Regions from separate parts of the Brevibacillus antibioticus genome, predicted to be linked through region 1. Evidence: predicted binding sites of a transcription regulator. Region 1 holds the regulator's gene; each other region holds the start of a gene.
The links. The regulator Rex, encoded in region 1, represses fermentation and respiration genes when NADH is low (regulators of the CRP and FNR family bind a similar motif). The targets are predictions, from matches to a motif close to TTGTGAAATATTTCACAA.
Positions count from the first base shown of each region.

Region 2: the regulator Rex is predicted to act here: its motif matches at 2,227-2,244, upstream of hcp (hydroxylamine reductase).
Region 3: the regulator Rex is predicted to act here: its motif matches at 4,089-4,106, upstream of E8L90_RS13680 (helical membrane plugin domain-containing protein).

Region 1 is NZ_SZNK01000001.1:2,268,853-2,279,579, reverse strand. Features, by position in the region: gene dinG (ATP-dependent DNA helicase DinG) at 1-1,622, shown strand, start outside; gene E8L90_RS10240 (ComEC/Rec2 family competence protein) at 1,664-2,569, shown strand; gene E8L90_RS10235 (redox-sensing transcriptional repressor Rex) at 2,585-3,208, shown strand; gene E8L90_RS10230 (amidohydrolase) at 3,225-4,529, shown strand; gene E8L90_RS10225 (hypothetical protein) at 4,593-4,772, opposite strand; gene E8L90_RS10220 (hypothetical protein) at 4,906-5,610, shown strand; gene E8L90_RS10215 (cell wall elongation regulator TseB-like domain-containing protein) at 5,640-6,119, shown strand; gene E8L90_RS10210 (hypothetical protein) at 6,272-6,799, shown strand; gene E8L90_RS10205 (AAA family ATPase) at 6,792-8,303, shown strand; gene E8L90_RS10200 (WIAG-tail domain) at 8,483-10,727, shown strand, end outside.
Region 2 is NZ_SZNK01000001.1:6,064,179-6,074,905, reverse strand. Features, by position in the region: gene E8L90_RS29260 (Crp/Fnr family transcriptional regulator) at 1-579, shown strand, start outside; gene E8L90_RS29255 (nitrate/nitrite transporter) at 662-2,161, opposite strand; gene hcp (hydroxylamine reductase) at 2,306-3,601, shown strand; gene E8L90_RS29245 (hypothetical protein) at 3,689-4,060, opposite strand; gene E8L90_RS29240 (hypothetical protein) at 4,243-5,307, opposite strand; gene E8L90_RS29235 (sigma-70 family RNA polymerase sigma factor) at 5,297-5,872, opposite strand; gene E8L90_RS29230 (DUF2785 domain-containing protein) at 6,088-6,909, shown strand; gene E8L90_RS29225 (YdeI/OmpD-associated family protein) at 6,987-7,580, opposite strand; gene E8L90_RS29220 (APC family permease) at 7,769-9,586, shown strand; gene E8L90_RS31180 (HYR domain-containing protein) at 9,651-9,878, opposite strand; partial or broken gene E8L90_RS31175 (HYR domain-containing protein) at 10,077-10,166, opposite strand; gene E8L90_RS29215 (FG-GAP repeat domain-containing protein) at 10,185-10,727, opposite strand, start outside.
Region 3 is NZ_SZNK01000001.1:2,922,130-2,932,856, reverse strand. Features, by position in the region: gene E8L90_RS13715 (Rne/Rng family ribonuclease) at 1-95, shown strand, start outside; ribosomal protein L21 leader region at 153-231, shown strand; gene rplU (50S ribosomal protein L21) at 242-553, shown strand; gene E8L90_RS13705 (ribosomal-processing cysteine protease Prp) at 567-917, shown strand; gene rpmA (50S ribosomal protein L27) at 925-1,218, shown strand; gene E8L90_RS13695 (Spo0B C-terminal domain-containing protein) at 1,420-2,004, shown strand; gene obgE (GTPase ObgE) at 2,018-3,295, shown strand; gene E8L90_RS13685 (PilZ domain-containing protein) at 3,304-3,969, shown strand; gene E8L90_RS13680 (helical membrane plugin domain-containing protein) at 4,261-4,716, shown strand; gene E8L90_RS13675 (NAD(P)/FAD-dependent oxidoreductase) at 4,759-5,937, shown strand; gene E8L90_RS30295 (hypothetical protein) at 5,989-6,141, opposite strand; gene E8L90_RS13670 (ACT domain-containing protein) at 6,328-6,771, shown strand; gene E8L90_RS13665 (homoserine dehydrogenase) at 6,810-8,111, shown strand; gene thrC (threonine synthase) at 8,111-9,193, shown strand; gene thrB (homoserine kinase) at 9,190-10,119, shown strand; gene pheA (prephenate dehydratase) at 10,142-10,727, shown strand, end outside.

The DNA.
Region 1 (10,727 bases):
CTTGCTTGAATCGAGCTTGTCCGTGGTTTAGTCGCTGCTACTATTTTCAGGCGAAGGAACGGGCTCGCGATGTCGATGTACTCATCGTCAATCACGCCCTTTTCATCAGCGACTTGCAATCGGAAAACAGAATTCTTCCTTCTTATGAAGTTGCCATCGTCGATGAGGCCCATCATTTGGAGGACGCGGCGACACAGCATTTAGGCAAGCAGTTTTCAACCACGCAGCTTCTTTTCTTGTTCGATCGTGCATCGGTTGAAGAGAGTGGGGCTATTGCTCGCTTTGCAGAAGAGCTGCAAAGTTGGATGCCTACGGTACAAGAAGATGTAGCTGCAAAGCTTTTGGAGCTGAGAAAACAGTCCGCTGCCTTGCGAGAGAAAGCGCAGCAATGGACACAGCTCTTGTATGCATGGGCATCAGATCGTGCGGAGGAGACGACGGACGCTGGACGTGAGACGGTACGTTATCGGATCGAATCGTTTGTAGGCAAACACGAGAAGATACGCAAAGTAACTAAAAAGCTGATTGAAGGGATGACCGCATACGCAGCGGGCATCGAGCAGCTATTGCGAACGACTCCGGAAGCGGAAAAGCCTCCTTTTTCGTTACGCAGTCTACTGACAGATTTATTCGGTCTCATCAAAGACTGGCAAAACGCCGTAGAGCTGCTTCACTTCTTTTTACTTGAGCAGGATGTCGAGTATGTGTATTGGATGGAAGTGGAGTCCCGTACAGCTCGGAAGCAGGTTCATTTGTCAGCAGCACTCTTGAAGGTTGCCGACTCACTAGCAGAACCGCTTTTCGCGCAAAAGCGGAGTCTGATTTTGACATCAGCCACTCTGACGGTCAAAAACAGCTTCTCCTATATCAAAAGCCAGTTTGGTCTTGACCAACTGCCCGAGGAACGAGTGCGGACCTTGTCACTGCCATCGCCGTTTCATTATGAAGAGCAGGGGCTGCTGTTGATTCCATCAGATTTCCCCGCGCCAGGCAAAGAGAGTGACCACACTTATTTGGAGGCGGTCATCCAAGGATGCGTGGATGTTGTACTGGCTTCGAAAGGAAGGACGCTGATTCTGTTTACCTCCCATTCGATGCTTCGACTTGTTTACCAAGCGATGAAGGAACGACTGGCGGAGGCTCCAGAACCATATACGTTATTCGGCCACGGGATTGATAGCAACAATCGGAGCAAGCTAGTGCGACTGTTCCGAAGCATGGAGAGAAGTGTTCTGCTTGGGACGAGCAGCTTCTGGGAAGGTGTCGATATCCAGGGGGAATGGCTGAGCAGTTTAGTCATTGTTCGCCTACCGTTTGCTCCGCCGAATCACCCTGTGTATCAAGGAAGGGCAGAGCTTTTAAAGGCAGAAGGAAAAAACGCCTTTATGTCGTTGTCTCTTCCACAAGCCGTTCTGCAATTTAAGCAAGGGGTGGGGCGGTTAATTCGTCATCACTTGGATCGAGGGGTCGTGATCGTTCTCGACACGCGTGTGGTTGAGGCGAGATATGGACGCTCATTCCTTCAATCTTTGCCGCCATTTCAAATCGAGAGCGATCCATGGCCAACGCTTCGAGAGCGCATAGAGCCATTCCTTAGTATGCAATCCCTGTCAGATTCATAAAATGAAGCAATAGTCTCATAGGGATTAAGGTGATAAAATAAATGTTATGGAAAAAAGCGTGGCGTTGGTGGATGGTAGTTCTTAGTACGATTTTCCTTTGCGCATGCTCGATTGATAGCCATTTGTATTTGCGAGAAGCAGCAGTGAAGATAGATGACCCGTTTGAAACGGAGACAGAACAGGAATTTTCGGGTCTCATTATCACCTACCTGGCACTTCCACAAGGCGAGAGTACGCTTTTGAGAATGCCAGGTGGCAAAACGATGCTGATTGATACGGGTACGGCAGAAGACTGGCCCGTTCTTTCAGCGCGCTTGGCAGAGCTCAAAATCACACGGCTCGATTATGTGGTGTTGACGAACGACCAGCCTGAGCATATGGGAGGATACGCTTCATTGAGCCAGCAAGTGCTTGTAGATGCCGTCATTTTGCCCAAGCTGATCGCACCATCCATTCGCCATGGCGTGCTGCTTCGCTCCAACCAAAAGCAGATGGAAGCAGAGAAAGGACAAGTACTCACTCTTGACCAAGAAATCTCCATGGAAGTTTTGCTTCCGGATGAACCGTTATTTTTATCGCCCCAAAATAATTCTCTCGTCTTTCGATTGACGCATGGTCAACTGCGATATTTATTTATGAGTGCCGTGAATGAAAAAGCAGAAGAGCGACTGTTGGAACGGCAAAATGACAGATTGAAGGCGGAAGTGCTAAAGGTAGCCGGTCAAGGGAGCAATCAAGGCTCTTCGCAACCGTTTCTGACGCAGGTTGATCCACAGGTCGCCATCATTCAGACAGGCCGATCGCGGGATCAAATGAAAGAGGGGCAGACGGAAGTCATGGAGCGCCTGGGTGAGTCATGGGCCGAGACATACGTTACCAGCCACGACGGTTCCATTACTATTTTATCGAATGGAAAAGAATATCGGATTTTGAAGCAAAAGAATTAGGGGGGAAGACCGAACGTGGCAAAACACGAAAAGATTTCCGAAGCGGTCGTCCGTCGTTTGCCGATTTATCTGCGTTACCTCAGTTATTTGCAGCAAGTTGAGGTGACTACCGTTTCCTCCCAACAGATGGGCAAGAATCTCGATGTGAATCCTGCCCAAATCAGAAAAGACCTTGCAGCTTTTGGTGATTTTGGAAAAAAGGGAATCGGCTATGATGTCGATTATCTGGTGGAAAAAATACGTGAAATTCTAAAGCTAACGGACGAAATCCGTGTCGCTTTGGTCGGAGCTGGGCATTTGGGCCATGCCATTAGTAACTACAACGCTTATTTGAAAGATAACATGCGGATTGCGGCCATCTTTGACAATAATCAAGAGAAGCAGGGCAAAAAAGTCGCAGGTATACCGATTCAGCCTTTATCAGAGCTGGAGGAAACGATCGTAAACAAGCAAATCAAGTTGGCGATTATCACGGTACCGGCACCTGCAGCGCAATCCGTATGTGATCAGTTGACTCAAGCGGGTATCAGGGGGATCTTGAATTTTGCCCCTACGACGATTCGCGCAGGAAAAGATGTTCGCATTCACTATGCCGATGTGACGTCCAACCTGCAAAGCTTGGCCTACTATTTGACGTAAGAATGGAGTGTATACTATGAAAAAGACGATCCTCATTCACGCAACAGTCATTACCGTTAACGATACGAATGAAGTTATTTACGATGGTGCCGTAGCATTCGAAGGCAACAAGATTACGTATGTGGGCCCAACTCCTGAGGACCTGTCGGAAGCGGGATACGATGAAGTCATCGATCAAAAAGGTGATTACATACTGCCAGGTTTAATCAACACGCATGGACATGCTGGTATGTCCCTCCTACGCGGTTATGCAGATGATTTGCCGCTGCAACAATGGCTGGAAGACAAAATGTGGCCATTAGAGGCGCAATTCACGGGAGATACCGTAAAATGGGGTACTCAACTGTCGCTTATTGAAATGATTCGTACGGGAACCACAACATTTGTGGATATGTATGATCATATGGATGTTGTGGCGAAGGAAGTCGATGCAGCTGGAATGCGTGCCCGCCTTTGCCGAGGGATGATCGGTTTGTGTTCCGAAGAAGAACGTCAAACAAAGCTGAAAGACGCGACTCTTTTTGCAAAAGAATGGCACAATCAGGCAGACGGGCGTATTACCGTCATGATGGCACCGCATGCGCCGTACACCTGCTCGCCAGAATTTATTACCCAAATTATCGAAAAAGCCGATGAGTTGTCCTTGCCGCTTCATATCCATATGTCTGAAACCGCTTGGGAAGTCGGTCAAAACGAGAAGGACTACGGACTGCGCCCAGTCGCTCATTTGGAAAAGCTGGGCATGTTCAATCGCCCAACACTCGTCGCGCACGCTGTTCACCTAACGGATGAAGAAATCGACATTTTGGCAAAATACAACGTGAGAGTTTCTCATAATGTAGTGAGCAACCTGAAGCTGGCTAGTGGTGTTGCGCCAGTTCCGAAAATGTTGGCAAAAGGCGTAAGCGTATCATTGGGTACTGACAGCTCGGCAAGCAACAACAATTTGAATTTGTTTGAGGAATTGAAACTCGCTGCGATTCTGCACAAAGGTGTAAACAACGATCCAGTAGCGGTTCCAGCAGAGGAAGCCCTTCGCATGGCTACTCGTTATGGTGCAGAAGGGGTATTCCAAGAGGAAACACTCGGAAGCATTGAAGTAGGCAAGCAAGCTGACTTGATCGTACTGGATAGCCATCAAGCCCATTTCCACCCAGCACACCAACCGATTTCACACGTGGTGTACGCTGCAAATGGACGAGATGTGAAAGATACGATTGTAGCGGGTAAATTCTTGATGCGTAATCATAAGTTGTTAACCATCGATGAGGAGCGCGCGATTTACGAAGCGAACCGCGTATTCCAAACGTTAAAACGGTAAAAGGCTCCTGTCAGGTGGGGGACAGGAGTAAGGCAGTGTAGGTGTAGGTAGGGGAATTGGATACTACGACGTTCCGTTGTTCATTTTTGCCACAGCTTTTGTCAGGAGATGATGGCGAAAATGAAGAGTGGGTGTGTGCGACCATTGACGCAAGGGAGACGACAATCCTGCCCAGGAGACGCGGTATTCCTGTAACAGAAACCCAAGTATGTCAGGAGATGTGGTTTGTTGCGAAGATGTCACGCGCTCACCTCCTCGGGGTGTATGTGTAGTATGACCGCCCAACCTTAAGCTATGATTAGCAAGTTTTCCGTGTCGTTCTAAAACCTTCCCGTATAGCATAGGCTAAAGACAAAAACGGGACAGGGGGGACGACATGTACATCCGGCCTAGAATGCTGTGGTGGCTCATTCCTATCCTACTCGGTCTATTTCTTCTCGGGATTGTATTGGGGACAGTAAGTCGATCTGCCAATACAGGCAGCATAGATACAGCTTCTGCGGTCAAACAAACAGCAGGGACAGAGAAGACGGCGACGATGGTAGCGGAGCTTTTGGAGCAGATCACGAAGGACGAGGCACGTTCATTTCTGGTATACATGCAGAATCAGACCTTGCATGGGCGATATCAAAATGAGCAATTTCAGCTCGTAGGAGAAATCGGTGGCCACCAGCTCGAAATAGCCAGAAAAGATGGGCAGCCAGTATCGCTGCGAATGGATGGTCAGATACAGGATCATGCTGCACTGCCGTATGCGATGTTCACCCCGTATGAGCACGCAGTATTACTCAAGGGAGTTTTGCAATCGGTTAGTCCACAACGCCTCGAAGATACTACAGGGCAAGGATGGAGTGGATATCGGATAGTGGTCCCACCTGAGCAAGTCTCTTCGCTACTATCGATGTGGCTAGGTCCATCCTTCCCTCTTCACGATTTGACTTCGAACGTAACGAACGGAATGAAAGTCAATTACCAACTATGGTACGAGTCAACTACGGGGCAGCTTCGTCAACTGGAGCTGGATTTGCAAATACAAACGGCAGTTGGAGTGAAGAGAGACCAGCTTCGATTCCGATTGTAATGTCAGCCACGTAAAGGAGTTACTTTGCTGTGTTAGTACGAATTATCCTATCAATCGTTGCCGTCATTTTACTTACGGGAGCTGGGTTCGCCTATCACCTGACGGCTTCTGTAGCAGGAGCGCGTAATCAATTTGAGGAGACCGTTCGTCAGTGGGTCCAGGGTCGAACGACGATCACGGAGATTGAATCCATTGATGAATATCGAGGCAAGGAGAGCTACGCTGTCGTCATTGGGAAAAACAAGGCCGGGACACAAGTTGTAGCTTGGATGAGCGATCAGAAGGTTAGCTTCGATCGAATGGATCTTGCTGTTCCGAAAAAGAATGTAGAAGAGGCGGTTTACAAGTCCTTCCCGCAATCGGAGATCACTCATTTAGTCCCTGGTCTCGAAAACGATAAGAAATTTTGGGAAGTCACTGTCAAAGACAAAGACGGTCGTTTTCACTACATTCATTATGATCTATTCACTGGCGCTCTGTTAACCTCATACGTGCTCGCACCAACCTAAGACGCTAGCATAACGACAGGCCTTTTCCTGATGGGAGAAGGCCTGTTTGGCATTGCATCCAACATCTGTATAAGAAATTGATATACTCATGTGATATACTGTGGATGTTGCAGAGAGAGAAAACGAGAACGATATTTATGGGGGGAGTAGCCGTGCAGTTGAAAAAGAGCGCGATTGGATTATCTTTGGTGGCAACCTTGGCACTCCTGTTCGGAGGATGGTTCTTGTATCAAAAGATGGAGATCGAGGAGCCGATCCGTGCAGAAATTGGACAAATGCAGTCCGCCACATTGGGTAATTTGGATATCAGCAAAGATAAAATTCAAATAGATGTAACTGTTACAAAACCAGACGCATTTCCAGCAGAATATCGCAATCTGCTAACGGAAACACAAAAGATCGCAGGCGAAAAAGAAGTGGTCATTGATATCGACAATCAGTCGACAGCGATGAACGATATTTGGCAGAGTGGTCAATTTGTGTTTACAGAAGCTGTGGAGTTGCATGAATATAGCCGCATTCCAGCTCTCGTGGAGCAATGGAAGAAGGGGAATCAGCTGGACAAAGCATCTGCATTGATGGATGACAAGAACATTTATGTTTACTTGAAAAAAGGAACGGAGGATTTTTACACCATCATCCCCCGTTCGATTGAAAAAGAGGTGACGGCACGTGCGTAAGGAAGTACTGATCGGCATCGTACCTGCCCTGTTGGTTTTTCTTGTTTTTCTAGGCGTAAACATTACGCCATTCGTGGTGTTCGGAGCCGTACTGGGAGCGATTTACTTTCTGGTCATCCGTCAGCAAAATGGACAAGGCGGGAATGTCGCCCTCGGTGGGAAAAGAAAAGCAAACAAGCATGAGTTGCCGAAATCGGACGTGCAGTTTGCCGATATCGGTGGACAGGAACGCGCCAAAAAAGAACTGAAGGAATCGCTTGATTTTCTCGTGTATAAGGACAAAATTGAGCAGTACGGAATTCGCCCGATAAAAGGTGTTCTATTGACAGGTCCTCCTGGTACGGGTAAGACACTGATGGCGAAAGCGGCAGCGAACTATACAAATTCTGCCTTTGTTGCGGCGTCAGGTTCGCAGTTTGTCGAGATGTACGTCGGTGTTGGTGCACAACGCGTCCGTGAATTGTTTCAAGAAGCCAAGGCATTAGCAGAGAAAAATGGGCAAGACAGCGCGATTATTTTTATCGATGAGATCGATGTCGTCGGTGGAAAAAGGGACGGTCAACAGCAGCGTGAATACGATCAAACCCTGAATCAACTGTTGACGGAGATGGATGGTGTAGCTACGACCGACAAGCCGAGGATTTTAGTCATGGCAGCTACGAACCGGAAGGACATGCTCGACGCAGCGCTATTGCGTCCTGGTCGTTTTGACCGTCATATTAGCGTTGATCTTCCAGACAAGCCAGCGCGCGAGCAGATTTTGACCATTCATACGGCCAATAAACCGCTAGGCGAGGACGTCACACTGGATAAAGTGGCACAGGAGACATTCGGATTCTCTGGCGCGCAGCTGGAAAGTGTAGCGAATGAAGCAGCTATTTACGCCATGCGCGACCGTCAGGATAAGATCACTGCGAAGCATTTTGGCTATGCCGTAGACAAGGTCATGCTCGGAGAAAAGGTAGACCGTCAAGCATCAGAGGAAGAGAAGAAGCGCGTTGCTCTCCATGAATTGGGACATGCCATTGTCAGTGAGAGCGTGCGACCAGGCTCTGTTTCGCAGGTCACGCTGAGTCCACGTGGCAAAGCATTAGGATACGTACGACAAAATCCAATGGAAGACCGCTATCTGTATACCAAGGAAGCGATGGAGAAGCAAATCATGGTTAGCCTAGGGGGAGCTGTAGCGGAGGAAATCTACTACGGTGGGCGTAGTACTGGATCGAAGAATGACTTCGAGCAAGCGTTGGGAATGGCACAGGAAATTGTACAAAGCGGTATGTCCGAGTTGGGGATTGTACATTTGCAGTACGTGGATAAGAATCGGATTCATGACGAGGTTGAGCGTCTGCTGGAAGGATTGCTCGTAGAAACTCGCAATCTTTTGAGACAGTATGACTCTGTATTCCAAACGGGCTTGTATACATTGTTGGAAGCGGAAGTTCTGCAAGGTGATGAGTTCAGGACGCTTTTGTTACAAACGAAAGAAGAAGTTGCCGTATAGATGAAGAAAAAGAACCTGCTAGCCAATGAAAGAGTTGGCGAAGCAGGTTCTTCTTGCGTTTGCTGGCAGCTTAGGCCAATAAGGATGAAACAATTTTGTAGACACGGTGCCAAATAGGGAAATGGATGAATATCCTACAAAAGTGATACGGGAATGAAATCAGGAGGCAAGGAGACCCTATGGCCAATGTGAACCGGCGAAAAGCAAACAAAGGTCTGAGCAAAACCTTTAGGCAGACCATGCACGAGTTACCGCTCTCATATACATCATCACCCGATCGGGAGTGGATGGAAGACCTCGAATTAAATCTGCTTGAAAGTCATTTGGAGAGCAGTCACAGAATACCGCCCATCCCTGCTGCCACATCGAAAGAGCAACAACAACCGATTCCCAAAGTACCCAAGCAGGACCTATCCTCCAAGCAGGACTCGTTTTCAAGACAGGATTTAACTTCCAGACAGGATTCAACTTCCAGACAAGATACAACTTCCAAACAGGATACAACTTCCAAGCAGGATACATCTTCCAAACAAAACGTATCTTCGAAACAGAACGTATCTTCCAAACAAAATGCATCCCCCAAACAAAGCTCACCTACCAATCCGAACTTTTATTCGAAGGTCATCAAAGACCGAAATGATGATCGTGTCCAATCTTTTGTCTATACAGACGACTTGACAGACCAATCGGTGACAACAGAAAAAATTGCGAACCGTGCCATTGACGCGTCCAAGATTAAGCAAGGCGCCGTGGATAATTCGATTTTAAAGGATTATGCCGTGGACAGCAGTAAACTCGCGGACAAGAGCGTAACGACCACCAAACTCGCACCGCATGCGGTACAGAGGGATCATCTGGGGCAGGGAATCGTAAGCGGCGAGCATTTGCAGGATTATTCGATTTCCGCGCAAAAATTGATCAATCATAGCATTACTTCCGAGAAGTTAGCCGATAAAACCATCGACTCGATGAAATTTGCCGACCACTCGATCCAGAGCAAGCATATTCAGGAGCAAGCTATCACGAATGAGTTGATCCAGGATCAATCGATTACCTCAGAAAAAATAAAGATGGGGACCATTCAAACAAGTAATCTCGCCAATTATGTGATCAACACAGTGAAGCTTGAGGATGGAGCTGTCACAGGTGATAAAGTACGCGACGGAGCAGTAACTTCGACGAAGATAGATGAAGATGCAATTGAGTCTCAACATATTCGTGAAGGCTCTATTTACCATCATCATCTCACGGAAGAGCTAATCGATGGCAGTAACATTAGTGCTGGCTGCATCACGGATCATCACATTGCATTTCAGGCCATTTATAGCCAGCATATACATCCAGAAGCGGTGACCAGTGATAAAGTGGGGCCATATGCGATATTGACTGAGCATTTGGACAACAACAGTGTCACGGCAGAAAAGCTCGCCAAAGAATCAATCGGCAGTACACATTTACAAGCTGGCAGTGTCCTGTCAAGTCACTTGCAAGACGGATTGCTGACGGCTAAAAAAATTGGGGACCAACAAATTACTTCAGCCAAGATAGCTGATAAGGCTATCACTACCGACAAATTGGCGAACAGGAGTGTAGGAGAGCAACACTTGCTCGATGAGAGCGTAAGTTCACGACATCTGATTGACGGGACCATTCGCTCAGAAAAGCTGGCAAGAAGATCTGTAGAAGAACAGCATTTGACTGACAGAATCATTGGGGGCAATCATCTACGCGAGTACATCATCCAGACCCAGCATCTGCATGACCATTTGGTGACCACCTCAAAATTGGCTCCGGAATCTGTTTCCACAGATAAAATTTCAGATCTAAGCATTACGACAAGCAAGCTTGGAGATGCTGTCATCACAGCGCCCAAAATAGCCAAAGATGCGATCAAGACACGTCATCTGGGCAGATCAGCCGTCACGGGGGAAAAGATAGCGGAAAAAGCAATTTCATCTACACATCTCAACAGTCACATCATTCAAGCGGACCATCTCCAGGGTAACTCCATTTCCAAGGATAAAATACAGGACGGCAGTGTCACTCGAGAGAAAATAGCGGATCAAAGCATTGATGCGAGCAAGCTGGATAGCCATTCCGTTCATGGTGCTCATGTCATAAAAGGCAGCTTGGATGGAACTCATATTAAGGAAGGGACGCTCAAAGGAAATCATCTTGTTAGCAAGAGCATAACCGAACAGCATCTGCAAAACCGGATCATTACGCAGGAAAAACTGGCAGAGGATTCCGTGACCGGTTCTAAAATTGCGTCCAAAGCGGTCACTACGCATCACATTGCGAATCAGTCCATTGATGCTGAGAAATTATCCTTTCCGGTCATTGAGACGCATAATCATATAGGAGTAACCTTGCAACAATTCGGTTTCGTCCCCTTCCGACTTTCTGCTTCAAGCAAGTCTACAG
Region 2 (10,727 bases), 3.8 Mb from region 1:
CAGCTATTCTTAATTTCGTCGGGCCAGATTAAGCTCACAAAAAACACGAACGATGGAAAAGAACTGACACTACAAGTATTTGGTGCAGGAGAGCTAGTCGGCGTCTCCGGGCTTTTCGAACAGGAATTGATGTACACCTCTACAGGCACCATGTTGATGGAGGGTGAGATATGGATCATCCCGCGACAAGGGTTAGAAAAAATGCTCATCAAAAACGGTCAATTTTGCGTAGACTTCCTGCGTTGGATGGGATTGATGAACAGGCGGATGCAGTCTAAATTTCGTGATTTGCTACTCAATGGCAAAATGGGCGCCTTGTATTCAACGCTAATCCGCATGAGTAACACGTACGGCAAGCCACACCCCGAAGGAATCCTCATCGACCTTTCCCTTACCAATCGTGATTTGGCACAATTCATTGGCCTGACACGAGAAAGTGTCAACCGAATGCTTTCCGATCTGAAAAAACAGGACACTATCGATCTACTTCCCCAGGGGCTTATCTTGATTAAGGACCTTGCCTATTTAAAAGAAGCGATTTATTGTGATGACTGCCCTCCTGATATTTGCCAAATGTGAGCAAACTCTACATACTTTTCTACATAAAAAAAGTCCTGGACTTGTCCGTCCAAGACTTTTTTTATGAGTGATTCAAGCTTCTTTATCCATGTCTTTGCTCCGCAAGCTCGCTGAACATGCCCGCATAGTACTCGACGTCTCCTGCATCGTCTTTAATCGCGCTGATCGTTAACCATTGGAGATACTGATCCCCATTCTTCCGTCGATTCCAGATCTCTCCTTGCCAATAGCCATTCTTCTTGATTGAGTCCCACATCTTTTGATAGAAGTCGGCATTCTGTCTGCCTGATTTCAAAATATTAGGAGACTTGCCAATCACCTCATTCATCTCATAACCGGTCACTTTCGTAAAAGCGTGGTTCGCACTTTTAATGACTCCTCGTGTATCGGTAATCAGTATCGCCTCTCCCGTCTTTTCCATAATGGTGGCGGCGAGCTGCAGCTTCTCTTGGTAAAACATCCACATCACCAAGACCAAGCTTACCAGTGCAAACTGCGATAACGCCATGAAACCGATCGCGTAATGCCCGGTCAGATTAAACAGCAGCGTTAGGATCAATGGCGGGAAAAATCCTCCTAATCCCCCCATAGCAGATACGATCCCATTTACAATCCCCGCTTGTCGCGAGAAATACATCGGCACCAATTTGAACACAGCACCGTTACCGATTCCGGCACATGCCGCTACCAACAAGCACCCTACTGTATACATCAAAATCGATGGCGAAAACGATAAGACAATACCAGACAAAGCGAGCCCGGCAAACACAATCATCAATGCCTTGAAGGGGTTCCACTTATCGCCTAGCCAGCCCCCCAATGGTCTTGCCAGTGTCGCCAAAAGAATGAACCCTGCTGTTCTCATACCTGCATCTACTTTATCCAGTTGGAAATGGGTCACTAAAAAATTCGGGAGATACACGGTGAAAGCGACGAAGCAACCAAACGTAATAAAGTAGAACAAACTGATTAACCACAGCTTTTCGTTTTTGTAGACACTCTTTATCTGCTGACCAAGAGGAGTGACTACCTTAGGTTCATTTTTATCCCCCATCAAGAAGGTAAGCACTGCGAATCCCACAAGCAATAGCATAAACATCTGTACAGTCGTTGCCCATCCAAACGATTTAGCCAGAACTGGCGCTGAAAACGTCGTGATCGCTGTACCAATATTCCCCATACCGTAGATTCCGTTTACAGAACCATGCTTCTCTTTCGGATAGTATTTAGGTAGAGATGTGACACCAACAGAAAACACCGCTCCGCCTATCCCTATAAATAACCCGCCGATTAACAAATCGGTATAAGTGGTCGCCTGGCTAATATAGAAAACAGGAGCCAGCAGCAAGAGAAAGCTGATGCTAAATAATAGTCTCGCGCCAAATCGGTTACTCCAATATCCAACTGGGATTCTTAGCAACGATCCAAGAAGAACAGGAATCGCTGTCACCCACGCCACTTCACTTGCACTCATGTGTACGGTTTCTTTGATAAAAGGCATGAGCGACGACAGAATGACCCATACCATGAAACCGACCGTTAGACTTAACGTCTGTAGCGGCAACTGCCATTTTCGTACCATAACAACACCCCTCAACTTGGGAAATCTTCTTCATCCCCTATGATAAGAGGCAAAGTTTGGTTTCGTTGTGATTTTAATCACAGCTCCTTCCAGATAACCCGCTTATAATCAAAGCGAAATCTTGAATCGAAGGAGTGATTATACATGTTTTGTTATCAATGTGAACAGACTCCATCAGGTGGTTGTAAGGTCATCGGCGTTTGCGGAAAGAATGAAGATCTTGCGAGTATTCAGGATACCATTATTTTTGCTTTAAAAGGAATTGCGGCTTATGCCACACATGCTCGACAACTGGGCTATATCGATCCTGAAGTGGATGGGATTACACAGGAAGCTCTTTATTTTACATTGACGAATGTGAATTTTAACTTGGATGAACATTTGCAAATGGCCATGAAAGTAGGCAAAGCTGCGCTAAAAGTCATGGAGCTTTTGGATCGGGCTCATACGGATCATTTCGGAGTCCCAGAGCCAATCACAGTCTCGCAAAATAAAATAGAAGGAAAATGCATCGTTGTTACGGGGCACAATCTGTTTGCTCTCGAAGAGCTGTTAAAACAGACAGAAGGACAAGGAATCAATGTATATACGCATTCCGAAATGCTGCCTGCACATGGCTATCCCGAGTTAAAAAAATATCCTCATTTGAAAGGGAACATCGGGAAAGCATGGTACGATCAACGTCAATTGTTCGAGAAATTTCCCGGCGCTATCCTGGCTACAACAAACTGTGTCATGCCTATTCGAGGCAGCTACGCCGATCGTTTCTTTTCGTATGATATAACCGGTTTGGAAAATGTGACGAAAGTTGTAGAGAACGATTTTGCGCCGCTCATTGAAAAAGCATTGTCTCTTCCTGAGGCTTCTATCGAATCCGAACTGACATTGACGACCGGGTATCATCATAAAACGGTTCTCGGCATCGCTCCTGAAATTATCCAGGCAGTCAAGGAAGGAAAGATCAAACGCTTCTTCGTCATCGCTGGTTGTGACGCTCCTGGCAAGGGTGGCGAGTATTACCGTGAGTTGGCTACGTCCTTACCGCCAGAAGCAGTCATTCTTACGACCTCCTGCGGAAAATTCCGTTTTAACGATGTAGATTTCGGTACCGTGCCAGGTACCGACATCCCAAGATATATCGATTTGGGACAGTGCAATAACTCCGTTTCTACTATTACGATTGCAGCTGCATTAGCCGATGCCTTCGAGTGTGAAGTAAACGAGCTGCCGGTAAGTATCGTTCTTTCCTGGTTTGAACAAAAAGCGGTTGCCATCCTGCTCGGTCTGTTTAGCCTAGGGATACAAGATATACGGATCGGCCCAAAATTGCCTGAGTTCATTCAACCCGGTGTTCTGCAAGTACTACAAGACTTGTTCCATATTCAGTTGATTGGTGATGCTCAAGAAGATATGAAGCAAATGCTCGGAATCACTCAATAAGCTATCACCTGTGGCCGTAATCACAAAAGGAGGCACCTTATTCTAACAGGAAGGTGCCTCATTCTCGTAATGGAAGCAAGATCTGAATCAGACACGCGGTATATTCGTGACCGCCGTCCATGTTCCCACTTCTCCTGCTCGTATAGATGGGGGCTTCATTCGAACGTTTCCTCGTAATACATAATGGCGCAATCCTAACGTTAACTCGTCTTTGTAAGCAAAGGTACCAACAAAATTGGCATAAGGTGATTCAATCGTGATTTGCCTACTCCTCTCATCCCAGCTTCCTTGTATGGGAATCGGGGTACCTCGGAAATTAACGGTTCCACTGACCCTGCCATTCGAGACAGCGGAAATTACTAAAGTGCCTAACGTGGTGGGTCTTCCACCAAAGCTAGCGAAAACATCCCATGTTGAGGGGTACGGCAAACTGACCCGAGTCGTCTGTCCAATTGCCACGGTCGACCTCTCCTTTCGATTGGCTTGAGAGTGAAGTCAAATGGTATGATACGCTACAGTATACGTAGCCATGATGAATCTTCCCGTAGGCGGAAGCACAACTTTATTTTTCATGATAGTCGAGCTTGCGCTGGTGCCCACAACGGGTAAGAAAAAAGAGACGGTTCCCCGCCTCTTCTCTATTACTTCCATTCTGTTTCCGTTTTGTGTTCAATTATGGGTATGATTTTTTGTTCACCGTCTTTTATCATTTGTTTCAGTAATTCATCGCTGATCGTTACTTTATTTTTTCCGTCTTGAAGTTGTCCTTCAGCCATTGTTCTTCCAATCACATCGATCACTTGTTGTCTTGAGACATTTTTAGATGCTGCAATCTCGACAACCGTTTTCCCTTTGGCTAGTTCTTCTTTTAACTCCGTCGCGCTCATTTTTAGTAAAGCTAGCAGTTTTTCATCGTTTAAAATGGTATCAGCGGTATAATCAGGCTTACCATTAAAAGAGAAAAATCCTTCTACTTTATTGTTTGATGGTTCAAAATCTACCGGAGCAAGACTAATTCTATTCCCCTGAACAAATACTTGGTAACCCTCTCCCTCTGATCCCTTCTTGGTGTAATTCAAGATAAATGTTTTTTCATTTGGATTCTCCATTTGCTCTATGGCAACTTCGTAATCTTTGATGTTGCCATACAATTTATCAATGAGCTGATCTACCTTCCCCTTGATTTCCTGATCGGGTAAAGTAATGAGTGGCTTCTCCTTAGGCTCCCAATTCTCTTGAGTCAGGTCTTGAATCACATCCGTAATACCGTTTGTATGGAGGGTTAACTTTTTGCCGGTTCCTCCCTTTTCCTGCAGGACGATGCTTAGTTGGACCTTTTTGGTTGAATCATTGGGGTCTCCAAGGTAGCTAGCCTCGATAATCTCAAACGATCTTGTTTCGGGAAATGCGCTATACAGCTTCTCAAGTGTTGCTTTCCCAGCCTCATCCAGCTTGACTTGTTCAGAAGTCATTGGTGCTCGAGTAAGCATGTCAATTACAGTAGGGGCCGCAAATGCTGCGGTTGGGATCAAAATCGCAGCAGCAACAATTCCACCAATTAATCGTTTTTTCATGGTTATTTCGCTCCTTTTTCGTTGCAAATAGTGAGAATAGGATTGTTCGATTCGTTTGGAAATGGCCGGCGGGCACTCCATCGTTTCTGCCTCTTCGTGCAGATGTTCTCGGATTTTGTGTTCAATAGTCATTGATCTTTACCATCCTTTCCAGGGGCAGATTCCCTAAGTTTCTTCGAAGTGCCTGGAGGCCAGCATGATATCTGGACTTGACTGTACCCAGCGGAATATCGAGCAAGGTCGCAATTTCCTCAAGAGTATAGTCGTGATAAAAGCGAAAGATAATCACTGTCCGCTGTTTGTCGGTCAGTTTTCGTATGGACTGGGATATCACTTGGTTTGTAGCATCCATCAACGCAGTATGTTCATCCCAATAAGACTCTTCGTGGGAGAAGGCACGGATGCGTTCAAAAATGCGGAATCTCCTCCAGCTCTTGACCCGAAATCTCTGCACTTGACGGATTACCAGGCCATGCAGCCAAAACTGGAAAGGACGGTTCGTATCGTAATTACCAAGTGAGGTCCACATTTGCATATAGATTTCATTCATGACATCTTCCCGATCCTGCTTATGATCTATCAGAAAGGAGACAGTCCGGTAGACGTCCTGAAAGGTGGCATCATACATCGTATGAAATGCCTGTTCATCACCCTCTTTCATTTGTATAAGTAATTGGTACATCTCTTCATTTTCCATTCAGAGGGCCCTCCTGAGTAAGCAGCTTACACCCTATATTGTCTCTCGATCGAAAAAAGGTTCGGTTCTCTTCGTATTTTTTTTGCTACCTCTCACCCCACCACAGTCAGAACTTCCCATGTTTTGGAGGTTGATCACTTATTTATGTCGAAATAAAAAATGACTAAGTAAATCCACAAAGTCAGTTCGAAAAATAAAGTGTGGGGGCGTGTAAAATGACTGTAAAAGAAAAGCTACTATTCATAAAAGAAAATGGCTACCAAGCACCATCCGATACATTTCCATTCGTATTAGAAATGATAAACGAAATTGGTTCTTTGGATTCCACATTACGTGATGACCTCATCTATACAACCTTATCACATTGGATTCCTGGTAATTCGCTAACCACAAACGAACTAGAACAACTGATACCAATCATTCTAGATAAAAACCATTTGCTTTTTAAGCTTGGTGAAACAAATGCAGACTCTGTCTTTACCCGCTCTTTCTCTATGCTAGTCATACCACTACTCCTCATGCGACATAGAGAATCACCCTTTCTCTCCAGCGAGAACATCCATGAGATAAAAGAGAAAGTATTTTTCACCGTACGAGAAGAGCGAGATTACCGAGGATATGATGAAGAAAAAGGCTGGGCTCATGCCATAGCCCATGCAGCGGATGCATTAGACGATTTAGCTCAATGTTCCGAGTTGGATAAAAGTGACCTCATAACCATCCTCGATTTGATTTACGAAAAGGTGACCATAACCGATCGAATTTACTCCGATGGGGAAGATGAGAGAATGGTAACAGCCATTGTTAGCATTCTGAATAGAAAAATGCTCAGCCAGAGTCATGTAGAGCAATGGATTCAAAGTTTTGGTGATGTGGATAAGAGTTCCGAATTTCTGCCTGCCTTTAAACAAAAAATCAATATAAAGAATTTTTTGAAGAGCTTGTACTTCCGCTTGAAATTTTACAAAGGAGATGCCGATCTCTGCCCAACCATCGAGCAGACATTATTTAAAATAGAAAAAGTATACTATTCCTGATATCTAATGAAACGCAAACAAAATCAAAAAAGAGGCGGTTCTCCCGCCTCTTTTTCGCCATTTCTTCATCAAATATCTTAATCATTTAATCCCTTTCCATCGAGAATTTGTTGCATACATTTTTCAATCCTTGCCTCTCGTGTTTTGGCTTGTTTGGGTGCTGAAAAATGAAGAAGGTAGGCTCTTTGCCGTCCCGGAGTCAATGCTTCAAAAGCAGTTTTCAAGGCAGGGATTTCATTCCATTTATTTTGCAATTCTTCTGGAATGATGTATTCTTCATGCTTTTTAAAGTCCACTTCCAAACCGGCTTTTTCAACTTCAATGGCTTCCTGAATATAGGCCTTTAGAATGGATTGGATTTCCATGATTTCTTCTACATTGGTGAACCGGATCTGCCGCGCAGCCTGTACATTCTCCGTTTGTTGAATGAGAATCCCGTGAGGATCCTTTAACAAGGCACCTTTTTGAAACAGAAGCGCACAATATTCTTTAAATCCATGTATTAAAACGATGTTTTTTTTCTCAAACGTGTAACAAGGATGCATCCACTTAAAATCTTCGGTCAACTCACAATCAAGAACAATACTTCTCAGCTTTTCGTATTCTGCCTTCCACTTTTTCGCCTTGCTTAAAAATTCATCAACCTTAGGATTCGTTTTACTTGTTGTCATCAAGGAACACCCCTCATCTAGTTGGTGTCATGTCCATTTTTAGTTTTGACATTATGGTATTTGTATTATTCTATCATCATTTATTCAGGTTCCGACAAAAAACGGTTTTCTTTTTGACCTTCATGAATGGAGTAATTTTATTGTGATAGAGGGAAAACTAACGGGAAATGTCAGATAGGGGAATACACATGATCTCAGAATTCAAGCGATTTTTACTCGGTAGACCTATGAAATCAAGTGAACTTGCCGAAGAAAAGTTAAATAAAGTGAAAGCTTTGGCGGTTCTTTCATCAGATGCTCTTTCTTCTGTCGCTTACGGAACAGAACAGATTCTTCTCGTGCTAATTACTTTGGGTGCAGTAGCGATGTGGTACTCTATCCCCATATCCATTGCGGTTGTTGGGCTTTTAACCATCCTCATTTTGTCTTACCGCCAAACCATCTTTGCTTATACAACTGGTGGTGGAGCATACATTGTCGCAAAGGAAAATTTGGGAACCACTACTGGACTAGTTGCAGGTGGCTCTTTGCTCGTGGATTACATTTTAACAGTTGCTGTGAGTACGTCTGCTTCTACAGACGCTATTACCTCAGCATTTCCAGTACTACATGAACATCGCGTTCTTCTTGCCTTGTTCATGATTGCAACCGTAACGGTATTAAATTTACGTGGAATAACAGAATCGGCAACGATTTTAATGTACCCTGTCTATTTGTTTGTTGCCGCTATTCTCGTATTGATTATTGGCGGCGGGTTTCAATGGTTGGCTGGAAATGTTCAAGCTCATCCCCCCGAATATGGGGCAGTTGTTCCGGGTATAACTTTATTCCTGCTCTTGAGAGCGTTTAGTTCAGGGTGTTCGGCATTAACAGGGGTAGAAGCCGTATCCAATGCGATTCCAAACTTCAAGGACCCCGCACCGAAAAATGCAGCATTGACTCTTATGATGATGGGACTCATCCTCGGTGTTATGTTCAGTGGCATTAGCCTGTTGGCTTATTTATATGGTATTTCACCAAATCCAAAGGAGACTGTGGTATCTCAAATCGCCTCTGCTGTTTTTGGACGAGGAATCATGTATTACTCGATCCAAGCTGTTACAGCACTTATTTTATTCCTGGCCGCTAATACTGCTTTTGCAGCCTTTCCTTTACTCGCCTTTATGTTTGCCAAGGACAGATTTATGCCAAATATGTTCATGGTTCGGGGAGATCGTCTTGGGTTTTCAAACGGGATTATTTTCTTGGCTATTCTTTCCGCCCTATTAGTGATTGCGTTTAAAGGAGAAACGGAAAACTTAATCCCTTTATATGCCCTTGGGGTTTTTATACCGTTTACCTTGTCACAAGCCGGAATGATGAAACGCTGGATTTCCCTAAAACCCCCCGGGTGGCTACTCCCTTTTGTTATCAATACGGTAGGAATGCTAACGACCCTTACCATTTGCCTCATCTTTTTACTTACAAAAATCTCACAAGTATGGCCGATTTTTGTGTTCCTGCCTATCGTCATCTTCATCTTTAGGAAGATCAATCAGCATTATAGAGATTTGGCAGATGAGTTACGACTTGATATGGAAACAGACAAACCCGAACCAAAAGGGAGTGTCATCGTTATTCCTGTGGCTGGGATTTCGCAGGTTGTGAAAAACACCATTAGTTATGCACAATCCTTATCAGACGACATTGTCGCGGTCTACGTCGGATTCAGTGATGAGGACATGAAAAAAATGGAGGAAAAATGGGATCTCTGGAATCCCGGAGTACGTTTGATTGTCCTGCGTTCACATTATCGCAGTATCATCAGACCTTTGTTTAAGTTTATTGATACGGTTGAGTGGAAAAAGGCAGAAACGGACCACGTTACTGTCATGATTCCACAGTTTATTACCAAGCGCTGGTGGCATAACTTACTTCATAACCAGACGAGTCTATTGATCCGCGCGTATTTATTCGCCCGCCAAGATGTAAAAATTGCTACGGTTCCATATCGGTTAAAGAAATGAAGCAGTATCCATTAAGCCATACACAACGAAGAAAACCCGTCCCTTTGTAAGGTGACGGGTTCCATCATTTTTGATTACCTTGATCATCACGACTCTGATTCAAATCCAGTATGAGCCTAAAATTAGATTGAAGGACAACCCAATCATACACTTTTTTTACGCGAATGATTTCCGGTTGAATACTATTGGGGGCTCCAAAGGTGACGGTAACCACAAAGCTGCATGAGGCCGTATTTCCTGACTGATCCCTGGCTGTGCAGGTGAGCATTGTCATTCCTACAGGAAAGTCCATGGTAAAAGTTGCAACTGCAATGGGGGCAGGGGGAGAAAAGGACCGTGTCATCCCATGACAGGTAATCGAGGTTACCCCACAAGTATCAGTGGCAGTGACTTCATAGGTAACCGTAGCGGAAGTTCGCCCTGGTAAAACAGGGACTGTGATATCCTCAGGGCAAGTGATGGTTGGAGGCTCGTCAATAACCGTGATGGTAAATGAACATACTTCCGTATTCCCAAATATATCTTGTGCTGTACAGGTGACAACAGTATCCCCCACTGGAAAAAGGGAGCCAGAAGGCGGAGAACAGGTAACTGTGACTCAGGGGCAGGTGGCAACAGGTGTTGGATAGTTTACGATCGGGCAGGGTACTACCATGTCAGGCGGGCAGGTTGGTGGCTGCACGCAGCCATTTAGCAAAACAGAAACATTGCCCGAATCCTCGTTTGCAGTAGCGATGTCAACTCTTCCGTCTCCGTTAAAATCAGCTACTGTAATGCTGAAAGGACCTGCTCCTGTAGGGAATTGAAAGGGAGTCGAGAACCCTCCTGACCCGTTGTTTATAAGTACAGAAACGTTATCAGAACCTGCATTTGGGGTAGCCAAATCAATGGCTCCATCACAATTAAAGTCCGCCGCTGTTATATCAAAAGGAAAGGCATCAGTGCCCAAGGGAAAGGGACTCCCTGCTGCTTCTGTAAAAGAACCGAATCCATTGTTTAGAAAGACGGTTACATTACTCGTAGCAATATTAGCGACAGCAATATCGATAGACCCATCACCATTTAAGTCAGCTGCTACAAGGCTAAGGGGGGATGATCCCCCTGGAAGTACAGAGAAACTCACTCCAGGAGTTTGGAACGT
Region 3 (10,727 bases), 650 kb from region 1:
TCTATAAGCGGCTTGTCCCGTCTATGAGCCCAGACGAGTTTCGAATTGGATACGTCGGAAATCGGGCAGAGGCGGAGCGTTTACAATCGAAATAACTTGACTGGGCTATTGTAGCTATGATAACCTAATGGTTGTCATGCAGATATGCCTCGTGCATACTGTAACCGCACGAATCAGGTACATAAGTCGTCGCTCGTCGACGCACCTGTAAAGGCGAGTCTGAGTATAGGAGGTGCACACAGTGTACGCAATTATCGAAACCGGTGGAAAGCAATACAAAGTTGAAGAGGGAGCAGTTCTCTTCATCGAGAAATTGGCTGGCAACGAAGGAGACGTTGTTACTTTTGACAAAGTTCTCTTCGTAAGCAAAGACGGAAAAGTTACTGCAGGAGCTCCTACAGTAGCTGGTGCAACGGTAACTGGTAAAGTAGAAAAACACGGTAAATCTGCAAAGATTATCGTGTACAAATACAAAGCCAAGAAAAACTACCGTCGCAAGCAAGGTCACCGTCAACCATTCACCAAAGTTGTGATCGAGAAGATCAACGCTTAATTGGTGACTTGTTATGATTGAAGTGATCGTGAGCCGTGCGCAGCACGGTATCCATGAAATTAGTATTTCCGGACATGCCAATGCGGGTGCCTATGGAGCAGACATCGTTTGTTCTGCTGTATCAGGCATCAGCTTTGGTATATTAAACGCCATCCAACCTTTGACGGGCATCACTCCTGATGTCGCTGTCGCACAAGAAGGCGGTGGGTTCTTGAAGTGGAGTCTTTCTTCTTCGGGAGAGGAGACTGCACGCGAGAAACAACAGCTTTTGGCAGAGAGCATGGTAATTGCTCTTTTGTCAGTTGAGGCGAATTACGGTAAATACGTAAAAGTAAATGATCGTAAATGGCAGGGAGGTGTCTGATATGAACATGCTGTTTAACTTGGACCTTCAGTTTTTCGCATCGAAAAAAGGGGTAGGTTCCACAAAGAACGGTCGCGATTCCATTTCCAAACGTCTGGGCGTGAAACGTGGCGACGGGCAATTCGTTACTGCTGGTAACATTCTCGTTCGTCAACGCGGAACAAAGATTTACCCAGGTGCGAACGTAATGAAAGGCGGAGACGACACTCTGTTTGCAACTGCAGATGGTGTTGTTCGTTTCAAGCGTCTGGGCCGTGATCGCAAACAAGTTGTGATCGAGCCAGTTGCTTCCGAAGCGTAAATATTTGTTAAGAAAAACCCAGCGATATAGCTGGGTTTTCTTTTTGTCCGGCTCTTTTTTAACGAGCAGGAATTTAAAAATTCCGGAGCGTATAAAAACTTCCAGTAAAACGCGGTCGCTCTTCTATGATTTTGCCTCGAAAGAGGTTTTTTTATGGTACAATAGATGGGAAAGATATTCTTATCGACTTGGGTGAATGTGATGGGGGACGAGCGGAGGCTGTTTACGCATCAGACAGACCAACTGCTGACCGTTCTGAACAGGCAGCGGCATGACTGGTTGAACCACGTTCAGGTTCTGCTCGGCTATTTGCATTTGAACCGTACTGAACAAGGGGAGGCCCACTTGAAGCGCATCGCACAGATGGCGATGCAGGAATCGATGGTTGCCCGATTGAATAGCTCCTTGTTGTCCGTCTTCTTCTTGACATTTAACGCATTGAACAACGAATTGCTTTTAGAAGTAGACGTGTGCAATCATGTGGATCTCACGCGAGTAGTTTTGAGCGAGCAAGACTTGTTTCAGTTGGTGTCAGAGATATTATGCACAGTGAACGATCATGTAGACCAGAGCGGGTACGAACCAGCCAGCATGCAGGTAAGCTTGCAGATGGATGAGCGTGGCGTTCATTTTCGTTTTGACCTGGCCGGTGTACTTCATGCATCCGGAATGGAAGAATTGGAAAAGCTGATACGTAAAAGCGAACAGAGTACGGTGGAGGTCACCGAGTGGATACATACGGAAGAAGAATGGGTCCTGAATTTGGTGGTTCCATTCGCGGAATGAAAGAGGTGACACCATGTTTGTCGATCAGGTAAAAGTATATGTAAAAGGCGGGGACGGTGGCAACGGAGCCGTCTCCTTTCGACGGGAAAAGTACGTACCGCTGGGTGGTCCAGCAGGTGGAGATGGCGGTCAAGGTGGAGATGTCATATTTGTCGTGGATGAAGGTCTGCGTACACTGGTAGATTTCCGCTATCAACGACATTTCAAAGCTCCTCGTGGAGAGCATGGCCGCAACAAATCTCAGCACGGAGCAGGCGCGGAAGATATGGTCGTGCGCGTGCCACCGGGAACAACTGTTATTGATGATGATACCAAAGAAGTGATTGTCGATCTCGTGGAGCAGGGTCAACGTGCTGTGATCGCAAAAGGTGGACGTGGTGGACGAGGCAATATTCGTTTTGCCAACTCTTCGAATCCAGCCCCACACATCTCGGAAAACGGAGAACCAGGTCAAGAGCGTTATATTGTCATGGAGCTCAAGCTGATTGCAGATGTGGGCTTGGTTGGCTATCCGAGTGTAGGAAAATCCACCTTGCTGTCCAGTGTAACAGCGGCGAAGCCAAAAATTGCGGCGTACCACTTTACGACGCTGACACCGAATCTGGGTGTTGTGGACTTGGGCGAGCAGAGCTTCGTAATGGCTGACTTGCCAGGTTTGATTGAAGGCGCGCATGAAGGTGTGGGTCTTGGTCACCAATTCTTGCGTCACGTAGAGCGTACGCGCTTGATCGTTCATGTGATTGACATGGCAGCGGTAGATGGACGCGATCCATACGAGGATTATTTGCAGATCAACCGAGAGCTGACGATGTATAACCTGAAGCTCGAAGATCGTCCGCAAATTGTAGTCGCGAACAAAATGGAACTGCCCGAAGCAGAGGAAAACCTGCGTATTTTCAAGGAAAAGGTTCCAGGTGTGAAGGTGTACGAGATCTCTGCTGCAACCCGTCAAGGCGTACAAGAATTGATGTATGCGATCGGGGACGCCTTGGCGACGATTCCGGACAAGCCTGCTGTCGAGGAAGTTGCGGAAGTGGAAGAGCGCGTGGTATTCCGAGCAGAAAAAGAACCAGACGAATTCGAGATTACGCGTGATGACGATGTATTTGTTGTTAGCGGTGAAAAGATCGAGAAGCTCGTACGCATGACCAATCTGACCAGCTATGATGCAGCCCAGCGTTTTGCAAGACAAATGCGCTTTATGGGTGTAGATGATGCTCTGCGCAAGCTGGGAGCAAAAGACGGGGATACCGTTCGGATCGGCAAATTAGAGTTTGACTTTGTGGAGTGACAAAAACCATGATTGATATCCCATCACTGAACCCATTTATGGGGGATAAACGACTCCAACGCGGTGCGACGCTACCGCTTATCATCTCCAAGCAGGTGAAGACGCCTGTCCAAGTTTTGGTTGAACATGCAAAGGGCAATTATCTCGTCGTTTCCTATGAGATGAAGCCTGAAACGAAAGCAGAGCTTCTCGGATCAACTGTACGCATTCGTTGGGAAACGGATGCGGCAGTGAACACCATTGATTTGGAAGTAGTTTCGGAGCAAACGCTTTGGCCGATCAAGCTATTAGGGATGATTCCGATTAGTGTTGGGGTAGAAATTACACAAAAGCGCAAGCAGGATCCCATCTCCCCAGATCTCGGTATTTCTGTCCCTTACAAGGTGATGGGAGCTAGACCGATCGAAGAAAAAGGCGAAGCAGTGTTGCTGAAATTCTCTCCTACCCGTCTTGTTTTGGGAACGGACGGTTATGTGTCAAAGGGCGATTTTCTCCATTTGTCTTTCAAGATACCGAAGCAAGCGCAGGAGATCGTCATGATGGCAAAAATCGTGGAAAAAACGTTCCAAGACAAGCAATCAATGATTGAATTAATCTTTACAGATATCAATGAAAAGCACCATGAACTCATCAAAGATTACTATAAAAAGCTCTCAACTACCGCTTCTTCCTAAGGAAGCGGTTTTTTTCCTTTGATGTTCCTGTGAAGAAGGTATATAGTAGAGTACATAGAGTTCTACATCGAGCCTGTTCACTTGATGGATTTGTTGTGTGCGCTTTCTTGAATAAATATTTGTGAAATCATTCACTTTTGATTATTCGAATCGGTTGTCTGCTTTACTTTGTGAAAAACGTTACAAACAATTTTTAACCCGGTTTTCAGGGAGAATAGCGGCCGTTACTCGTATGAACAGGCATCGAGAATGAAAGGCCTCTATTCCAAAGCAAAGGAGGACGTTTTTTTTATGTCTCAAACAACTACGCAACAAGCTCAAGCTGCTGCTGAAGTAGCAAGCACTGCTACTCTGGCACCAGCACAGCAACAAGATGTACTCGATCAGTTGATGAAACCAGAAATCCAAGAGTCACTGAACGTTTTGGTGGCGAACCTGCCTAAATTGGCAGAACTGACAACTCTTTTGACCAAAACCTACGATTTGGTACAAACGGTAGCAAATGATCATGTATTGATCGATGACATCAAAGGCGGAATGGAAGAGTTCGTAAAACCGATCTCTGATAAAGCGAAAGGTATTGCGCAAGCAGCCATTGAAGCCAATGACCGTGTTCACGTAGAAGAGTCTACTATCGGTTTATTCGGTATTCTCAAAATGCTCAAAGATCCGCAAGTACAAAAAACTTTGCGTTTCGCACAAGCATTCCTCGAAGTATCAGCAGAGCGTCAACAACAAAAACGCTAGTTTTTTTATTATGGAATGGAAGACAAGGACGGAGGATTGGGCATGGCGAAGCATATTCTGATTCTAGGCGGCGGTTATGGCGGTTTGCTCAGCGCATTGACTGCACGTAAATACATGACGGCTGAAGAAGCGTCGATCACGGTGGTAAACCGTTTTCCTACTCACCAAATCATTACGGAACTGCACCGCTTAGCAGTAGGAAACCTGTCTGAACAAAACGTGGCGCTTCCTCTAGAAAGATTGCTGCGTGGCAAAGAGATTAACCTCGTAGTTGACACGGTGGAAAACATTGGTCTTGATTCCCAACGCGTAACACTGGCGAGCGGCGAGTCCATCAAATACGATGCTTTGGTAGTTGCGTTGGGTAGTGAAACCGCATTCTTTGGAATCCCAGGTCTGCAAGAGTACAGCTTTACACTGAAGTCTGTAGAAGAAGCAAATCGTCTGCGCGCACACCTCGAAGAGCGCGTGATTGAATACAAGACGAGCAAAAATAAAGCAGATGCTACCTTCGTTGTAGGCGGTGGCGGTCTGACAGGTATCGAGCTGGTTGGGGAATTCGCTGATATGCTGCCAAATCTGTGCCATAAACACGGTGTAGACTTTGCAGACGTATCCATCTACTGCGTAGAAGCAGGTCCGTCCATTTTGGCTGGTTTTGCTCCTGACCTGGTTGAGCGTGCGAAAACAAGCTTGGAAAAACGCGGCGTTCAATTCCTGACAGGTGTACCAGTAACGGAAATGAAAGAAACCACGGTTTTCCTGAAAGATGGCGGTACCATTGAAACCAAAACAATGGTATGGACAGGTGGTGTACAAGGAAATCGCGTAGTAGCAGAGTGCGGCGTGGAAGTAAACCGCGGACGTGCAACTGTTACAGAATTCCTGCAATCCACTTCTCACCCTGATGTATTCCTTGCAGGTGACAGTGCGGTCGTAATGGGGCCAGAAGGTCGTCCATTCCCTCCGACTGCGCAACTGGCATGGCAAATGGGCGAAGTAGTAGGTCACAATCTCTTCGCACACTTCAACGGCACCAAAATGGATACCTTCAAACCGGTATTCTCCGGAACACTAGGTAGCCTGGGCCGTAAAGACGCGATCGGAACTATTGGTGCAAGCCAATTGAAGCTGAAAGGCTTGCCAGCAACCTTGATGAAAGAAGCGAGTAACGTTCGCTATTTGACTCATATTAACGGTCTGTCCTCTTTGGCATACTAATCGAATCAGGAAACCCCGGGATCATGATGTCCCGGGGTTTTTTGTGCTTGTTTATCCGTTTCCGCTTGGATCTTCAATCACGTTTGGGGATTGTGCCATTTTTTTACCCCGCATGTCATTGCCAAATTGTTCGAGACTGCTTGGCTTACCCGCTGGGTGATTGTTACGGCGCTCCGATTTATCTGACTTTCCACGTCCGGCCATTTGTCTTTCACCTCCTCTATACGATACGCATTATTGTGCGCGAAGAAGCTTCCTCTCATGTAATCAAAGTAAACCAAATAGGGAGCCGATGAAAAAAAGTGACGGATAAGGATTGTCACATTCCATGCTTTCCGTTATAATGTCCCCTATGAAGAAACAACTGTTTTTCTCAGGAGGACACAACGCATGAAAAAGGAAGAAAAATTCTACTTGATTCGATCTGACATCTTGCCAGAATCGATTGCCAAAACGATTGATGCCAAGAAGATGCTGGAATCCGGCGAGGTGGATACCGTGAATGAAGCGGTTGAACGGGTGGGATTGAGTCGTAGTGCTTTTTATAAGTACAAAGATGGCATTTTTCCGTTCAATGCGATGATGAGCGAAAAAATTATGACGTTTACGTTCTCTTTGGATCACATGTCAGGTTACTTGTCCAAAGTGCTCACATATGTAGCAGATCAAGGTGGAAACGTATTGACCATCAATCAGACGATTCCACTTCAAGGGATTGCTACCATATCCATGTCAGTCGATATGGCTAATCTTCGCGTATCTAGCACGGAGTTTTTGGATAGCTTGCAGCAGATCCCAGGTGTTCGCAAAGCGATGATCGTCGGTAGAGGCTAAGCAAAAAAACAATCAAAGAAAAGGCAGGGGAGAGAGACATGGAGAAGCAGAGCATTAAATTGGGATTAATGGGTTTTGGGACAGTGGGGACTGGTGTCGTACGCATTATTCAAGCACATCAAGAGGATTTGCAAAAGCAAACCGGCCTCAGTATTGAGGTTTCCCGTATTCTTGTTCAGGATGCGGAAAAATCTCGTAATCTTTCATCCATGGAGGGGGCACTGACCACTGACCCTGCTAATCTTTTGGATGATCCAGAAATTGAAGTCATCGTAGAAGTAATTGGTGGCATTCACCCAGCAAAGGAATACATTTTGGGTGCACTCGAACGAGGCAAGCACGTAGTAACAGCCAACAAGGATCTGATGGCGTTGCACGGAGCAGAAATTTTAGCGAAGGCGCAAGAAAAGGGCTGTGACGTTTTCTACGAGGCAAGCGTGGCAGGTGGAATACCGATCCTGCGCGCGTTAGTAGAAGGGTTCTCTTCAGACCGTATCGCGAAAATGATGGGGATCGTCAACGGGACGACCAATTACATCATGACCAAAATGAGTCAAGAGGGCGCAGAATACAGCGAGGTATTGAAAGAAGCGCAAGCACTGGGTTACGCGGAGCAGGACCCAACCTCCGATGTGGAAGGCTTTGATGCCGCCCGCAAAATGGCGATTCTGGCAACGCTGGGCTTCCGTGTACCGATGAAGCTGGAAGATGTGGATGTAAAAGGGATCAGTTCCGTGAGCAGGGAAGATATCGCCTATGGCAAACAACTAGGCTATGAAATCAAGCTGCTCGGACTGGCTCGTCGTGACGAAGAGGCGATTGAGGTAAGTGTGCAGCCGACTCTGGTTCCGAAATCTCATCCACTCGCTTCTGTAAATGGTGTCTTTAATGCCGTGTACGTACATGGGGAAGCGGTAGGAGAAACCATGTTTTACGGGCCAGGTGCAGGTGAATTGCCGACTGCTACCGCCGTTGTGTCTGACCTGGTCACTGTCGTCAAAAATAGAAAGCTAGGAGTAAATGGACGTGGAATGGTTGCTCCTTACAAAGAGAAAGTATTGAAAGAAGACAGCGAAAAATTCTCTAAATACTTCCTGCGCATTGTAGTTGCAGATGAACGCGGTGTTCTTGCTCAAATTACGCAGCTGTTGGCAGACAAAAATATTTCCCTTGAGCAGGTCATCCAGCAACCGTTCAACAACGGACGTGAAGCGGAAATTATCATGATTACCCACCTGTCCTCAAAAAGTGACATGGATGCGGTACTGGCTTATATGGAGCAGATGGATATCGTATCAACTGTGCAGAGCTGCTACCGCGTAGAAGGAGGAGACAAATAATGGCTTCTTATCGACAGTCTGGAATTCTGGCACGTTACCGGGAATTTCTCCCGATTACAGAAAAAACTCCGCTGGTCAGCTTGCATGAGGGAAACACTCCGCTGATCCATGCTCCGAACCTTTCCAAACAATTGGGGGTGGAGCTACACGTCAAATACGAGGGGCTCAATCCGACAGGCTCTTTTAAAGATAGAGGCATGGTCATGGCTGTAGCCAAAGCGGTAGAAGAGGGCAGCAACACAATCATGTGCGCTTCGACAGGGAATACATCAGCAGCGGCTGCGGCGTATGCGGCACGTTCAGGATTGCGTTGCATCGTCCTGATCCCGAACGGCAATATCGCACTGGGCAAGCTGGCACAGGCTATCGCATATGGTGCAGAAGTCATCGCGATTGACGGCAATTTTGATGAAGCGCTGGATATCGTTCGTGAAATCACAGCGAAAGAGCCGATTACACTGGTGAATTCCGTGAACCCTTACCGGATTGAAGGACAAAAGACTGCGGCATTTGAAGTGTGCGATGCGCTGACGGACGCACCTGACATTTTGGCCATTCCAGTTGGCAACGCCGGTAACATTACAGCATATTGGAAGGGCTTCGAGGAATATTTTGCGGCTAAAAAGTCGAGTCGGTTGCCTAAGATGTATGGATTCCAGGCAGCGGGAGCAGCGCCGTTGGTGCACGGCGAACCAGTAGCCAACCCTGAAACGATTGCGACAGCTATTCGAATTGGCAATCCAGCGAGCAAGGATGGCGCTTTGAATGCCATTTCGAAATCAAGCGGTCTTGTCGATAGTGTAACGGACGAAGAAATTTTGCATGCCTATCATTTGCTGGCAAAGAGCGAAGGTGTGTTTTGTGAGCCTGCCTCGGCAGCATCGCTGGCTGGTATTATCAAGCTGCATGAGGCTGGAAGGCTTCAACCTGGCAGCCAGATCGTGTGCGTATTGACAGGAAACGGACTAAAAGATCCAAATATCGCTTTGAAGCTGGTAGGTGAGGAGCCGCGTTCTGTTCCGGCGACACATGAAGCTGTGATGGAGTTGGTTCGTCAAAGTGGGAGAGAATTTGTATCATGAATGGACGACGTGTAAAAGTAACCATACCGGCAACGACAGCGAATCTGGGACCGGGATTCGATGCGCTGGGAATGGCTTTCCAGTTGTATTCTGTCGTAGAAATGGAAATCAGTGATCATACGACAGTAGAGATGATGGGCAAGGAGCTGCAAGGAACACCGACGGACAAAAACAATCTTCTGTACAAGGTTGCGGCGGGATTGTTTCAAGAAGCAGGGCTCGCCATTCCTGAGCTCGCGATCCGTGCTTCCAGTGACGCTCCCCTGACGAGAGGATTGGGGAGCAGTGCCGCTGCGATTGTAGGTGCACTCGTAGCGGCTAACCATCTCGCTGGCGAACCATTTACTCGTGAGCAATTGTTTGAAAAGGCAACACGCCTGGAAGGTCATCCGGATAATGCGGGTGCTTCGATGTTTGGTGGTATCATTGTTGCGACGATGCCTGAGGTACCAGGGGAACCGATTCCTTATGTGCGGTTTTCTACTCCGGCGGGATTGCAAACTCTCGTCGTGATCCCGGAATTCATGCTCTCGACAGAAAAAGCGCGGAACGTCTTGCCACAGGTGTACAGCAGAGCGGATGTTGTATATAATGTGGGTCATAGTAGTTTGCTAGTTGCTGCACTCGCACAAGGCAGACTCGACCTGATGGGACGGGCAATGTCGGATCGGTTGCATCAGCCGTACCGAGCAAAGCTTGTACCTGGCTTGAACGAAATCCTGGACAAAGCGACTGAACACGGGGCACTGGGGGCTGCTTTAAGTGGCGCTGGACCGACGATCCTCTGTTTTTTCTCTTCGGATGAAGAATTAGAGAAGCTGCGTGCATTTGTGGACAGAGTGATGAAAGGGCACGACATCTCGTACCGCGTGATGATCTTGCAGCCGGACGAAAAGGGCGTACAGGTAGAAATCCATCAGAGATAGACCATAGTGGATAGGAGTAGCCATGGAGAAGAAACTAGCTTTTCTAGGACCGCGTGGAACGTTTACCGAAGAAGCAGCGAGGATTTTGTCGCTCGGACAAAAGCTATCTATTGTTCCGTACCCAAGTATTATTGAAGTGCTAGAGGCTGTTTCCAAAAAGGAAGTGGCATACGGTGTCGTACCGATGGAAAACTCCATTGAAGGAACGGTCAATTCTACACTAGATTGGCTCATTCATGAAGTAGAGCTGCCCATTTTAGCGGAGCTCGCACTGCCGATTACGCAAAACCTGCTGGTGGCAAAACGAGAGCACCCATTGCCTTTGTCCGCGATTACGAGAGTGCTGTCACATCCTCAAGCGATTGCACAAAGCCACAACTTTTTGCGTGAGAATTTGCCGGAAGCAGCGATCGAAACGGTAAACAGTACGGCATTGGCTGCAAAAATGGTGAGCGAGCATCCAGAAGAGCCATGGGCTGCTGTTGGTACTCGATTAAATGTAGAGATCTATCCATTGGCGTTTGCGCGTGAACAAATTCAAGATTATTCGAATAACTACACGCGCTTTGTTCTCGTAGGTCAGGATAGTCTTGATCTGCCAGTTTCCC